DNA from 2 places in the Delftia sp. Lp-1 genome. Region 2 is predicted to be linked to the other one. Evidence: predicted binding sites of a transcription regulator. Region 2 holds the regulator's gene; the other holds the start of a gene.
The links. The regulator FNR, encoded in region 2, switches genes on or off when oxygen is low (the NO sensors DNR and NnrR bind a similar motif). The targets are predictions, from matches to a motif close to TTGATNNNNATCAA.
Positions count from the first base shown of each region.

Region 1: a site for FNR is predicted at 2,626-2,639, ahead of LGR64_RS19375 (FeoA family protein). Genes of this name have one in related genera too.

Region 1 is NZ_JAJALJ010000002.1:571,659-577,599, forward strand. It holds gene LGR64_RS19360 (amino acid permease) at 63-1,496, opposite strand; gene LGR64_RS19365 (Lrp/AsnC family transcriptional regulator) at 1,635-2,105, shown strand; gene LGR64_RS19370 (YkgJ family cysteine cluster protein) at 2,153-2,473, opposite strand; gene LGR64_RS19375 (FeoA family protein) at 2,673-3,014, shown strand; gene feoB (ferrous iron transporter B) at 3,011-4,954, shown strand; gene LGR64_RS19385 (hypothetical protein) at 4,969-5,163, shown strand; gene argF (ornithine carbamoyltransferase) at 5,249-5,941, opposite strand, start outside.
Region 2 is NZ_JAJALJ010000001.1:3,526,539-3,532,479, forward strand. It holds gene LGR64_RS15885 (HD-GYP domain-containing protein) at 1-448, opposite strand, end outside; gene LGR64_RS15890 (sulfite exporter TauE/SafE family protein) at 518-1,234, opposite strand; gene hemN (oxygen-independent coproporphyrinogen III oxidase) at 1,240-2,622, opposite strand; gene fnr (fumarate/nitrate reduction transcriptional regulator Fnr) at 2,785-3,504, shown strand; gene LGR64_RS15905 (hypothetical protein) at 3,586-3,873, opposite strand; gene LGR64_RS15910 (FixH family protein) at 4,053-4,367, opposite strand; gene ccoG (cytochrome c oxidase accessory protein CcoG) at 4,425-5,879, opposite strand.

The DNA.
Region 1 (5,941 bases), on a different contig from region 2:
GTATCGAGGGGGGCAAGAGTCGTCATGTTTCTAAGGGAGGGAGAAAAACGGGAGGCCGGATGTCACCGGGCGGGAACCTGGGCTTGCGCTTGGGCTTGGGCTGAGGTTTGGGGCTGAGGGGCGGGCTGGCCGGCCGGCTTGCGGTACCAGATGGCGTAGATGGCGCCCAGCAGCAGCAGGAAGGGCAGGCCGGTGAGCACGGTCAGGCGGAACACGTCGGTGAACAGCGTGGACACCAGGGCGGCCAGCATCAGAGCCGCGCCCAGAAGCGTCAGCACCGGGAAGCCCCACATGCGGAAGGCCAGCGGCTTGTTGCCCTGGCGCACCCAGTGGATGCGGAAGAACAGGTGGGTCACGAAAATCATGAACCACGTGAACATGGCGCCGAACATGGCCACGGCCATCATCAGCATGAAGGACTGCTCGGGGTTGACGATGTTGAACAGCGTGGCCACGGCAATGCCCAGGCAGGACAGCAGCAGCGCGGGCAGCGGCACGCCGCGCGAATTCACGCGGCCCAGCACGGCGGGCGCATGGCCGGCGCGCGAGAGGCTGAACATCATGCGCGTGGTGATGTACAGCTGGCTGTTCATGGCCGACAGGGCGGCCACCAGCACCACGAAATTGACCACGCTGGCCGCGCCGGGCAGGCCGATGATCTCCATCACCTTGACGAAGGGGCTGCCGTCCTTGCCGGCGGCCGACCACGGCACGATGGCCAGCATCAGCGCGATCGTGGCCAGGTAGAACACCACCAGTCGCACCATGGTGGAGCGGAAGGCGCTGGTGACGGCACGCTGCGGGTCCTTGGCCTCGCCGGCGGCCACGGCGATCATCTCGATGCTCAGGTAGCTGAAGATGGCGATGATCACGCCCACCCAGGTGCCCCACAGGCCGTTGGGGAAGAAGCCGCCGTTGTTGACGTAGTTGGCAAAGCCCACGCCGGCCGGCCGGGTGCCGAACACTACCCAGGCGCCCACCACGATGAAGGCCACGATGGCGATGATCTTGATCATGGAGAAGCTGTACTCCACGGCGCCGAAGGCCTTGACGCTCATCATGTTCACGCCGATCAGCGCGCCCGAGAAGATCACCACCCAGGCCCAGCGCGGCACCTCGGGGAACCAGTAGCCCATGTACAGGCCCACGGCCGTCACCTCGGTGCCCACGGCCAGCACCACGCAGGCCCAGTAGGCATAGCGCACCACGAAGCCGGCCCAGGGGGCGATGTAGTGCTCGGCATAGGCGCCGAACGAGCCCGAGGTCGGGTGGGCCACCGTCATCTCGGCCAGGCAACCCATCAGCAGCAGCGAGATCACCGCGCCGATGGCATAGCTGATCAGCACGCTGGGCCCGGCGAAGCCGATGGCAAAGCCGCTGCCCAGGAACAGGCCGGTGCCGACGGCACCGCCGATGGCGATCATGGTCATCTGTCCGGCTGACAGCTGCTGTTGGAGTCCGGCTTCGCGCTGGACGATGTCTTCGAAGGCTGGCATGGGTTGTTGTCTCCGTTGCTGTGGGGGGCTTCGGAGGCGGATGCTAGTTACGGCCTTCGCAGGGCGTTTAGTAGTTATCCCTAAATGCGCTTGATCTTGGATAAGTTATTCTGTGAAACATGAATTCATAGGTGGTTTATGTCAATCGAGATCGACAGAACGGACCGGCTGCTGATCCGCGCCTTGCAGGACAACGCGCGGCTGACCTCGGGCGAATTGGCGCAACGCGTGCACTTGTCGCAATCGCCGTCGTGGCGGCGCATCAAGCGGCTGGAGGATGAGGGCGTGATCACCGGCTACCACGCCGCGCTGAGCCGGCGCGCCATCGGCTTTGGCGTGCTGGCCTTCGTGATGGTGGGCATAGACCATCAGAACGAGGAGTCATCGCGCCACTTCCAGGAAGCGGTCTGCGCCATTCCCGAGGTCGTGATGTTCCACGGCATCTCGGGGCCGGAGGACTTCCTGCTGGTCGTCGTGGCGCGCGATCTCGATGCCTATTCGGACCTGCTGCTCACCCGCCTGCACCGGCTGCCCGGCGTGCGCCAGGTGCACACGCATTTCTCGCTGCAGGAGTTCAAGGGGCAGTTGGCGGGGCTGCCCGTGGAATAACGGCTGGTGGTGGCGGCTGTTGGCGGCCGGCAGCGCCTGGCTGGTTGCTACAGCAGGCCGCTGTCCAGCGCCTGCATGCCATGGCGCACGCGCACGCGGTTGCAGGCATCGCTGCCGGCCGCAAATTCGCGGCAAGGCGAGGGCCGCCACTCGTAGATGCCGCAATGGGCCTTCTCGCCCACCTTGCCCACCAGCGCTGCGCAGCGCGGGCGCGACCAGTCCGTGCCGCGCATGCGGCAGGTGTAGTCGGTGACTTCCTCGATCAGCCCGGCCGGCACGCGGCCGCCATGCTCCTGCGACTCATGCACGGAAAAGTCCACGCGGAACGACGCGCAGCAGGCGCCGCAGCTCAGGCAAGGATGGGTCATGGCGTGGGCAAGCAGGTGCAGGTGCGGATCGTGGGAGCGCGATTGTCGCGCGCACGCGTGCGGGGCGCCTGGAACCGGCCAAAAACCATGACGGCCATTTGGCAAGACCCTGCCTCTTACTCCGATACCATGCGCGGGCTTCCCACGGGGATTCGATCAAAATCAAAATGAGAATAAAAATCAGTTGATACAACACGCCATGCATTCGATGAATCCCGGGACGGACGCCACGGCTCCGTCCGCACTGTCCGCGCCTCCCAGCTCTCCAAGCCCGGCCACCGCTGCGGCCATCACCCTGGATGCGCTGCCGCGCCAGGTTCCGGCGCGCGTGGTCGAACTCCATGCGGCGCGCGACACGGCCGAGCAGGAACTGCTGCTGCGCCTCATGGAAATCGGTTTCCTGCCGGGCGAGCCCGTTCGCATCCTGGCCGCAGGCTTTCCGGGCGACGACCCGCTGGCCGTGCGCGTGGGCCAGGCCACGTTCGCACTGCGCCGCCATGAGGCGGCCCTGGTGCGCGTGGCGCCGGAGGCGGTGGCATGAGCGCGTCGTCCTCTCCCAAGCTCATCCAGCCGCTGCAGCCTGCCCAGGGTGGTGGCGGCGGTGGTGATTCCGCACTGCGCCTGGCCTTGCTCGGCAATCCCAACTGCGGCAAGACGGCTCTGTTCAACCTGCTGACTGGCGCGCGCCAGAAGGTGGCCAACTACGCGGGCGTGACCGTGGAGCGCAAGGAAGGCTGGCTGAGCACGGCCAGCGGCCGGCGTGTGCGCGTGCTGGACCTGCCGGGCACCTACAGCCTGCACGCCCACAGCGAGGACGAACGCATCACGCGCGACATCGTCTCGGGCCGCCACGCGCGCGAGGCGCCTCCCGAACTGCTGGTCTGCGTCACCGACGCCACCCATCTGCGCCTGAACCTGCGCCTGGTGCTGGAAGCCCAGCGCCTGGGCCTGCCCATGCTGCTGGTGCTCAACATGAGCGACATGGCCAGGCGCCAGGGCATCGATATCGACCGCGAGGCGCTGTCACGCGCCCTGGGCATGCCCGTGCTGTCCACCGTGGGCGTGCGCCAGGACGGCGCGCGCGAACTGCTGCAATGGCTGGACGGCCCCGAAGCCCGCGCCCTGGCGGCGCCGCAGCTGCAGGCCCCGGCCCGCCCGGGCGATGCGCGCGAGCAGGTGCTGGCCCTGCACCAGCAGGTGGCCCGCATCATGGCCGACTGCGTCAAGGAGCCCGTGGTGGACACCCGGCGCGACGACCGCATCGACGCCGTGGTGCTGCACCCGCTGTGGGGCATGCTGCTGCTGGCAGCCACGCTGTTCCTGATGTTCCAGGCCGTGTTCAGCTGGGCACAGCCGCTGATGGACGGCATCGAAGGCGGCGTCTCGGCCGTCTCGGCCCTGGTCAACGAGCACATGCCCGAAGGCGCGCTGCGCAGCCTGCTGGCCGATGGCGTGATCGCGGGCACCGGCGCCGTGCTGGTCTTCCTGCCGCAGATCCTGATCCTGTTCCTGTTCATCCTTGCCCTCGAGGATTCGGGCTACCTGCCGCGCGCCGCCTTCATGCTGGACCGCATCATGGGCAAGGTCGGCCTGTCGGGCCGCTCCTTCATTCCGCTGCTGTCCAGCTTCGCCTGCGCCGTGCCCGGCATCATGGCCACGCGCTCCATTACCAGCTGGCGCGACCGCCTGGTGACCATCATGATCGCGCCGCTGATGACCTGCTCGGCGCGCCTGCCGGTCTATGCGCTGCTGATCAGCGCCTTCATTCCCGAGCGCACGGTGGGCGGCATCTTCAACCTGCAGGGCCTGGTGCTGTTCGCGCTGTACGTGGCCGGCATCGTCAGCGCCATGGCCGTGGCCGGCGTGGCCAAGTTGGCCGGCCGCAGCGCCGGACCCACGCCGCTGCTGATGGAGCTGCCCTCCTACCGCTGGCCCAGCCCGCGCAGCCTGGCCCTGGGCCTGTACGAGCGCGCCATGATCTTCCTGCGCCGCGTGGGCGGCATCATCCTGACCGTGAGCATCGTGCTGTGGTTCCTGGCCAGCTACCCGGCGCCGCCCGATGGCGTCACCGAGGCGGCCATCCGCTACAGCTTTGCAGGCCGCATCGGCGGCTGGCTGGAGGTGGTGCTGGCGCCGATCGGCTTCAACTGGCAGATCGCCATCGCCCTGGTGCCCGGCATGGCCGCGCGCGAGGTGGCCGTCAGCGCCATGGGCACGGTCTATGCCCTGTCCGCCGCCAGCGACGAGGCCATGGCCGAGCAACTGGGGCCGCTGATCGCCCACACCTGGTCTATGGCCACGGCGCTGTCGCTGCTGGCCTGGTTCGTGTTCGCGCCCCAGTGCATCTCCACGCTGGCCGCCGTGCGGCGCGAGACCAACGGCTGGCGCTATCCGCTGCTGATGACCGGCTATCTGTTCGCGCTGGCCTATCTGGCCAGCTTCATCACCTATCGTGTAGCCGTCGCGCTGGGCGCGGGCTGAAAGGAACAAGCACCATGTGGCAGAACATCATCGTGGGTTTGATCGTGGCCCTGGCCGGCATGTCCCTGGTCTGGCGCTATCTGCCCGCGCGCTGGCGCCAGAAGGCCGGGCAGATGCATCCGGCTCTGGCGCCCAAGGATGCGGGCGGCTGTGGCGGCTGCAGTGCCTGCGGCGGGGACAGCTGCGCACCGGACAAGCGGGGACCGTAAGGCCACGGCCCGAACTTCCACCGGGAAAAAAGAATGCCTGCAGGCGCAAAGCCTGCAGGCATTCTTTTTTGAGCGGACTGCGTTGTCAGTTCGGCTGGCGGCCCAGCAGCAGGTATTCCATCAGAGCCTTCTGCACATGCATCCGGTTCTCCGCCTCATCCCAGACCACGGACTGCGGCCCGTCGATGACCTCGGCCTCCACTTCTTCGCCGCGGTGGGCGGGCAGGCAGTGCATGAACAGGGCATCGCCACGTGCTGCGGCCATCATTTCGGCGTCCACGCACCAGTCGGCAAAGGCCTTCTTGCGGGCTTCGTTCTCGGCCTCGTAGCCCATGCTGGTCCACACGTCGGTGGTCACCAGGTCGGCGCCCTTGCAGGCGTCCAGCGGGTCCTTGAAGACCTTGTAGCAGCCCTCGCGCGGGGTCTTGCCGCCAAAGGCCAGCTTCTCGTCCACCTCGTAGCCGCCCGGCGTGCTGACGTGGACGGTGAAGCCCAGCAGGTCGGCCGCCTGTAGCCAGGTGTTGGCCATGTTGTTGCCGTCGCCGACCCAGGCGACGGTCTTGCCCTGGATCGAGCCGCGGTGCTCGATGAAGGTGAAGATGTCGGCCAGGATCTGGCAGGGGTGGAACTCGTTGGTCAGGCCGTTGATGACGGGAACGCGCGAGTATTCGGCAAAGCGCACGATCTTGTCCTGGCCATAGGTGCGGATCATCACCAGGTCGGTCATGCGGCTGATGACGCGTGCGCTGTCCTCGATGGGCTCGGCGCGGCCCAGCTG
Region 2 (5,941 bases):
GCGCGCTGGCGATGGTGGTCTCTATGGCCACATAGCCGCGCTCCACCTTCTGAAAGCGCGCATTGCAGTCCTCCAGCCGGCCGCGCCAGTCGGGCACGGACAGCAGCAGCGGTGCTGGCGCAGGTTCGGTGGGTGCAGGCTCGGGGGCCACCACGACGGGCGGCAGCTCCTGCGGCGGCGGGGTGCGCACCTCGGCGGGCCAGGTGTCGCTTTTGTGCGGGACACAGCGCACCACCTCCAGGCCCAGGGATTTCAGGGTCTGGATCTGTGCGCTGGAGGTGATCTTGAAGCTGCTGACCGGAAAGGGATGGTTCAGCCACCCAACATCGAGCTGGACAAACATGCCCGGACGGAGGTCTCGGATATCGATGAGGACGGAATGGTTCACGCGCGGCAACGGCCCCGAGGCTGAAGGAATCGGCAATATGTAAGCCGATGATTCGGGCATTATCTCCAGTTCTGAGGGCCTCGCAGCCAATCCGCGACCCCAGGTGCCAAGTCTGGCCTCAGCTGTTGCTCAACGGCACCAGAGGCTGGGCTTGTAGATCAGGTCCATCCACAGCGCCCAGACGGCCACGCCCACCAGCATCAGGCCGGCCAGGCGCGTGCCCCATTCGGCGCGCAGACCGTTCAGGCGCTGCCGGCCCAGCCGCCACAGCCAGGGGCCGGCCACCAGCCACAGGCCGCTGCCCACGCCAAAGGCCGCCATGGCCAGCGCGCCCTGCAACGGGCCGCCGCTGAGCGCGGCGACCAGCACGGCCGAATACAGCAGTCCGCAAGGCATGAGCGCCCAGGCATAGCCTGCCGCCAGCGTGCCGCCCGGCGCCGACACCCAGGGCTGCACGCGCCGCCAGGCGGCGCGGCCGGCTGACTCCAGCCAGGCGGGCTGGCGGGCCTGCACCATCATGGCCAGGCCCCAGGCCATCACGGCGACATGGGTCAGTGTCCAGAACGGCTGCAGCGCCGTGGTCTGGCTGGTGAGCCAGGACAGGCTCTCCATGGCCAGGGCCGAGGCAGCGCCCAGGCTGGCATAGCCGGCCAGACGGCCGCCGTGGAACAGCGCCGTGCGCAGCCACAGCCGGCTTTGCAATCCATGCACGGCCACCACCTGCGAGCCGCCGCCCTGCCCCGCCCCGCCCGTGACCACGCCGCAGGGCGCAGCGCACATGGCAAGGCAATGGGGCCCGCCGACGAGCCCCATGATCAAAGCGGTCCAGAGCAGCGACAACAGCATGGGGCCTAGATGATCCTCGAAAACCGCGCCCGGTTCTTGTCCGCCTGCAGATATCGGTCAAACAGCATGGCCACGCCGCGCACGAAGTACCAGCCCATGGGCGTGACCTGGAAGCCCTCGTCGCTGATCTGCACCAGACCCTTGGCCTGCAGGTCCTCCAGGGCCGCCATCTCGGGCGCGAAGTACTCGCGAAAGCCCAGCAGCCAGGCCTGCTCCATGGGCTCGAACAGCACGGCGCCCTGGCACATGATGGCCATGATGACGGCGCGGCGCACCAGGTCGTCGCGCGACAGCGCCAGGCCCCGCACCACGGGCAGGTGGCTGGCGTCGATGGCGTCGTAGTACTCCTCCAGCGTCTTGGCGTTCTGGCTGTAGCTGGCGCCCACCTTGCCGATGGCCGACACGCCCAGCGCGATCAGGTCGCAGTCGGGCTGGGTGCTGTAGCCCTGGAAGTTGCGGTGCAGCCGGCCCTGGCGCTTGGCCACGGCCAGCGAGTCCTCGGGCAGGGCGAAGTGGTCCATGCCCACGTAGACATAGCCACCGTCCATGAACGCGGCGATGGAACGCGACAGCATGGCCAGCTTGTCGGCCCCCTGGGGCAGATCCTCGGCCGCAATGCGCCGCTGCGGCTTGAAGCGCTCGGGCAGGTGGGCATAGGCATAGAGCGCGATGCGGTCGGGCCGCAGCGCGTTGACCTGGGCCAGCGTGCGCTCGAAGGATTCGGGCGTCTGCTTGGGCAGGCCGTAGATCAGGTCCACGTTGATGGAGGCAAAGCCCAGCTGCCGCGCGGCCGCCACCAGCTCGAACACCTGCTCGGCCGGCTGCACGCGGTGCACGGCGATCTGCACCTGCTCGTCGAAGTCCTGCACGCCGAAGCTCAGGCGGTTGAAGCCCAGCTCCTTGAGCACGGCCAGGCGCTCAACGCTGACGGTGCGCGGATCGACCTCGATGGAGTACTCGCCACCCGGCTCCAGCTTGAAATGCTCGCGCAACAGGCCCATCAGCGTGCGCAGCTCGTCGTCGGAGAAGAAGGTGGGCGTGCCGCCGCCCAGGTGCAGTTGGCTGACGGTCTGGCCCTTGCCGCAATGGGCCGTATGCAAGGCCATCTCGCGCGCCAGGTAGTCCAGGTAGACGGCGGCGCGATCGTGGTGGCGCGTCACGATCTTGTTGCAGGCGCAGTAGTAGCAAAGCGACTCGCAAAAGGGCACGTGCACATACAGCGACAAAGGCATGGCACGCGCTGCGGTACTCGATTTGCGTTGTTGCAGCGCCAGGATATAGTCCTCTGCACCAAAGGCCTCGACAAAGCGGTCGGCGGTAGGGAACGAGGTGTATCGGGGCCCCGGTACGTCAAAGCGACGCAGCAGCTCTGGGGTGACAGCGGTCATGGGTTTTTTCCTCTAATACCTCGACTGTGCCGCAGCACATCGGTCATGTCCTTGACTCATATCAAGAGTTGTTTGAGGGACTGCTGCGACAATTTGATCCAACTCATCGCAATCCACGAGGTCACCGCCGGCACGCTGTGTGCCGCTGATGTTTATCACTCCATGAACCTTCAGACCATCAAAGCCTCCTGCTCCAACTGCAACCTGCGCGAACTGTGCATGCCCATGGGCCTGGATGCCGAGCAGATGCAGCGCATCGACGACATCGTGGCCACGCGCCGCAAGGTCAAGCGCGGAGGCCTGCTGTTTCGCAACGGCGAGACATTCACCTCGCTGTACGCCATCCGCACCGGCTTCTTCAAGACCTGCGTGGCCACCGAGGACGGACGCGACCAGGTCACAGGCTTTCAGATGGCCGGCGAGATCATCGGCCTGGACGGCATCGTCAACGACCACCACACCTGCGATGCCGTCGCGCTGGAAGACGCCGAAGTCTGCGTCATGCCCTTCGACAAGCTGGAAGACCTGTCGCGCGAGGTCACGGCCCTGCAAAACCATGTGCACAAGGTCATGAGCCGCGAGATCGTGCGCGAGCACGGCGTGATGCTGCTGCTGGGCAGCATGCGCGCCGAAGAGCGCCTGGCCGCCTTCGTGCTCAACCTGGTGCAGCGCCTGCATGCGCGGGGCTTTTCCAAGTCCGAACTGGTGCTGCGCATGACGCGCGAGGAAATCGGCAGCTACCTGGGCCTGAAGCTGGAGACGGTGAGCCGCACCTTCTCCAAGTTCGCGGACGACAACATCATCGAGGTGCGCCAGCGCCATCTGCGCATCCTGGACACGGAGGCGCTCAAGCGCATCGTCAACAGCCAGCAGTGCCAGTGAGGCTGCAAGGGCGGCAAGCATTCATCCGCCAATGAACAAGGCCCGCGACAGCGGGCCTTGTTCATTGCGGCGGGCTCTCGCTCAGTCCCGCCCCAGCCCCTGCATGGCCAGGTCCGGGTCGGGCTCGGAGACCACGCCGTCATTGAGATCGCGGGCCGAGCGGCCCAGCATGGTGGTCATCAGGCTGGAGAGCATGGTCACGCCCCAGAAGGCGAAGAAGGCCAGCGTGTAGATGCCCTGGCGCGACCAGCCCAGGTCGCCGAGCCAATGCAGCTCCAGCGGATCCACAAAGGCAAAAACCAGCATCTCCATCACGGCGGCTGCCAGAAAGGCAGGCCAGGCAATCCACATCCAGCGTTGGGCCAACATCAGCGATCTCCTTGTGCTGTCGAGGGGTCGCCTTCATTGTGCGCCGCGCCAACGCATGGCGCCAAGCCCCGCAGCGCCCTGCACGCCTGTAGGAAACCCTCACCCGTCGCGCATGCCGGAGATGCGATCCGCCATGCAAAAAGGCCGCGACTGCGGCCTCTTGCAGGGGTGCACGGCGATCAGCGGTCCGTGGGGTGATCGTGCGCGGGCGTGGCCGCATGGTTGCGGCCGGTGACGGCGGGCGCCATGCTCTTGGGCACTTCGCGCACGCCATCGGCACGCTCGTTGATCGTGATGCCGTTGCGGTAGTAGTCGGGGTCGATCACGGGATCGGCGCCATTGATGGCGATGATGGCCGTGATCACGGCAGCGACCACCACGGCCGCCGGGCCGGCCACCACCAGCCAGACATGGCCGAACTTCCACCAGGGCTTGCCGGCGTCGGGGTGCGATGGAGCCTGCGCGGGCGCGGACACTGCGGGACTGGAAGACATGGGAAACCTCTTTCTTTCAGGCGGCAGGCGCGGACCGTGCCGCGCCTGCCAGGAACATCACCGGGGCACCAGGAAGACGGCCTTTTCGGACGCGCGTCCCGCGCCCGAATGCACGGCATCGATATCGAAGAATACGGTGTGCGAGCCCGGCTCGGCCGAACCGTAGGGAATCTGCAGGCGCGCCGCAATGCCGCGCGTCTCGGCCGGGCCGACCTCGACTTCCTGCTCGGACGCCAGCTCCAGCCCGTCCAGGCCATGGGTGCTGATGCGGTAGCGCTGGGCCTGCTCGGTGGCATTCATGATCTGCAGGCGGTAGACATTCTCCAGCTTGCCGCCCGCCACGATGCGCGACAGCGAGGCGCGGTCGCGGATCACGTCCACCTTGACCGACTGGCGCAGCGCCAGGCTCACGATCATGGCCACGCTCAAGCCGATCAGCACGGCCGAGTAGATCAGCACGCGCGGACGGAAGATGCGGCGCAGCACCTGGGCACGCCGCCACAGGCCGGCCATGGCGTTCTGCGTGGTCAGGCGGATCAGGCCGCGCGGGTACTCCATCTTGTCCATGATGGAATTGCAGGCGTCTATGCACAGGCCGCAGCCAATGCATTCGTATTGCAAACCGTTGCGGATGTCGATGCCCACGGGGCAGACCTGCACGCACATCTTGCAGTCGATGCAGTCGCCCAGGCCCTGGGCCTTGTAGTCCACCTTCTTGGTGCGCGGCGCACGCGGCTCGCCCCGGCCCGTGTCGTAGCTGACGATCATGGTGTCCCGGTCGAACATGGCGCTCTGAAAGCGCGCATAGGGGCACATGTACTTGCAGACCTGCTCGCGCATGTAGCCCGCGTTGCCATAGGTGGCAAAGCCGTAGAACAGCACCCAGAACATCTGCCAGCTGCCCTGCAGCGCCAGCAGCTCGCCGCCCAGCTCGCGGATGGGCACGAAGTAGCCCACGAAGGTGAAGCCGGTCCACAGCGCAATGGCGATCCACAGCAACTGCTTGAGCGACTTCTTCCAGGCCTTCTCGAAGGTCCAGCCGTTCTTGTCCAGCCGCATGCGCGCGCTGCGGTCGCCTTCGACCTTGCGCTCCACCCACATGAAGATCTCGGTGTAGACCGTCTGCGGGCACGAGAAGCCGCACCACAGGCGCCCGGCCACGGCCGTGAACAGGAACAATGCCAGCGCCGAGATGATCAGCAGGCCCGCCAGGTAGATGAAGTCCTGCGGGTACAGCACCAGCCCGAAGAGATAGAAGCGCCGCGTTCCGAGGTCGAACAGCACCATCTGGCGCTGGCCCCACTCCAGCCAGGGCAGGCCGTAGAAAACCAGTTGGGTGAGAAACACCAGGGCCCATCGCCAGCGTGCGAAGACACCGCTGATGGAGCGCGGGTAGACCTTCTTTTCCGACTCGAACATCGACACCAGCTCGCCCGGATCAGGCGTGGCCGGCGTGATCGGAATGACTTTGCGGGGAGGCTTCCCGGTGTCATCCCCGCTCTCGGGCTTCATGGTGGGTTCCTTTGTTTTTTTGAAATATCTGAAAACTCAAAACGCAAAAAGGCGGCGCCGCA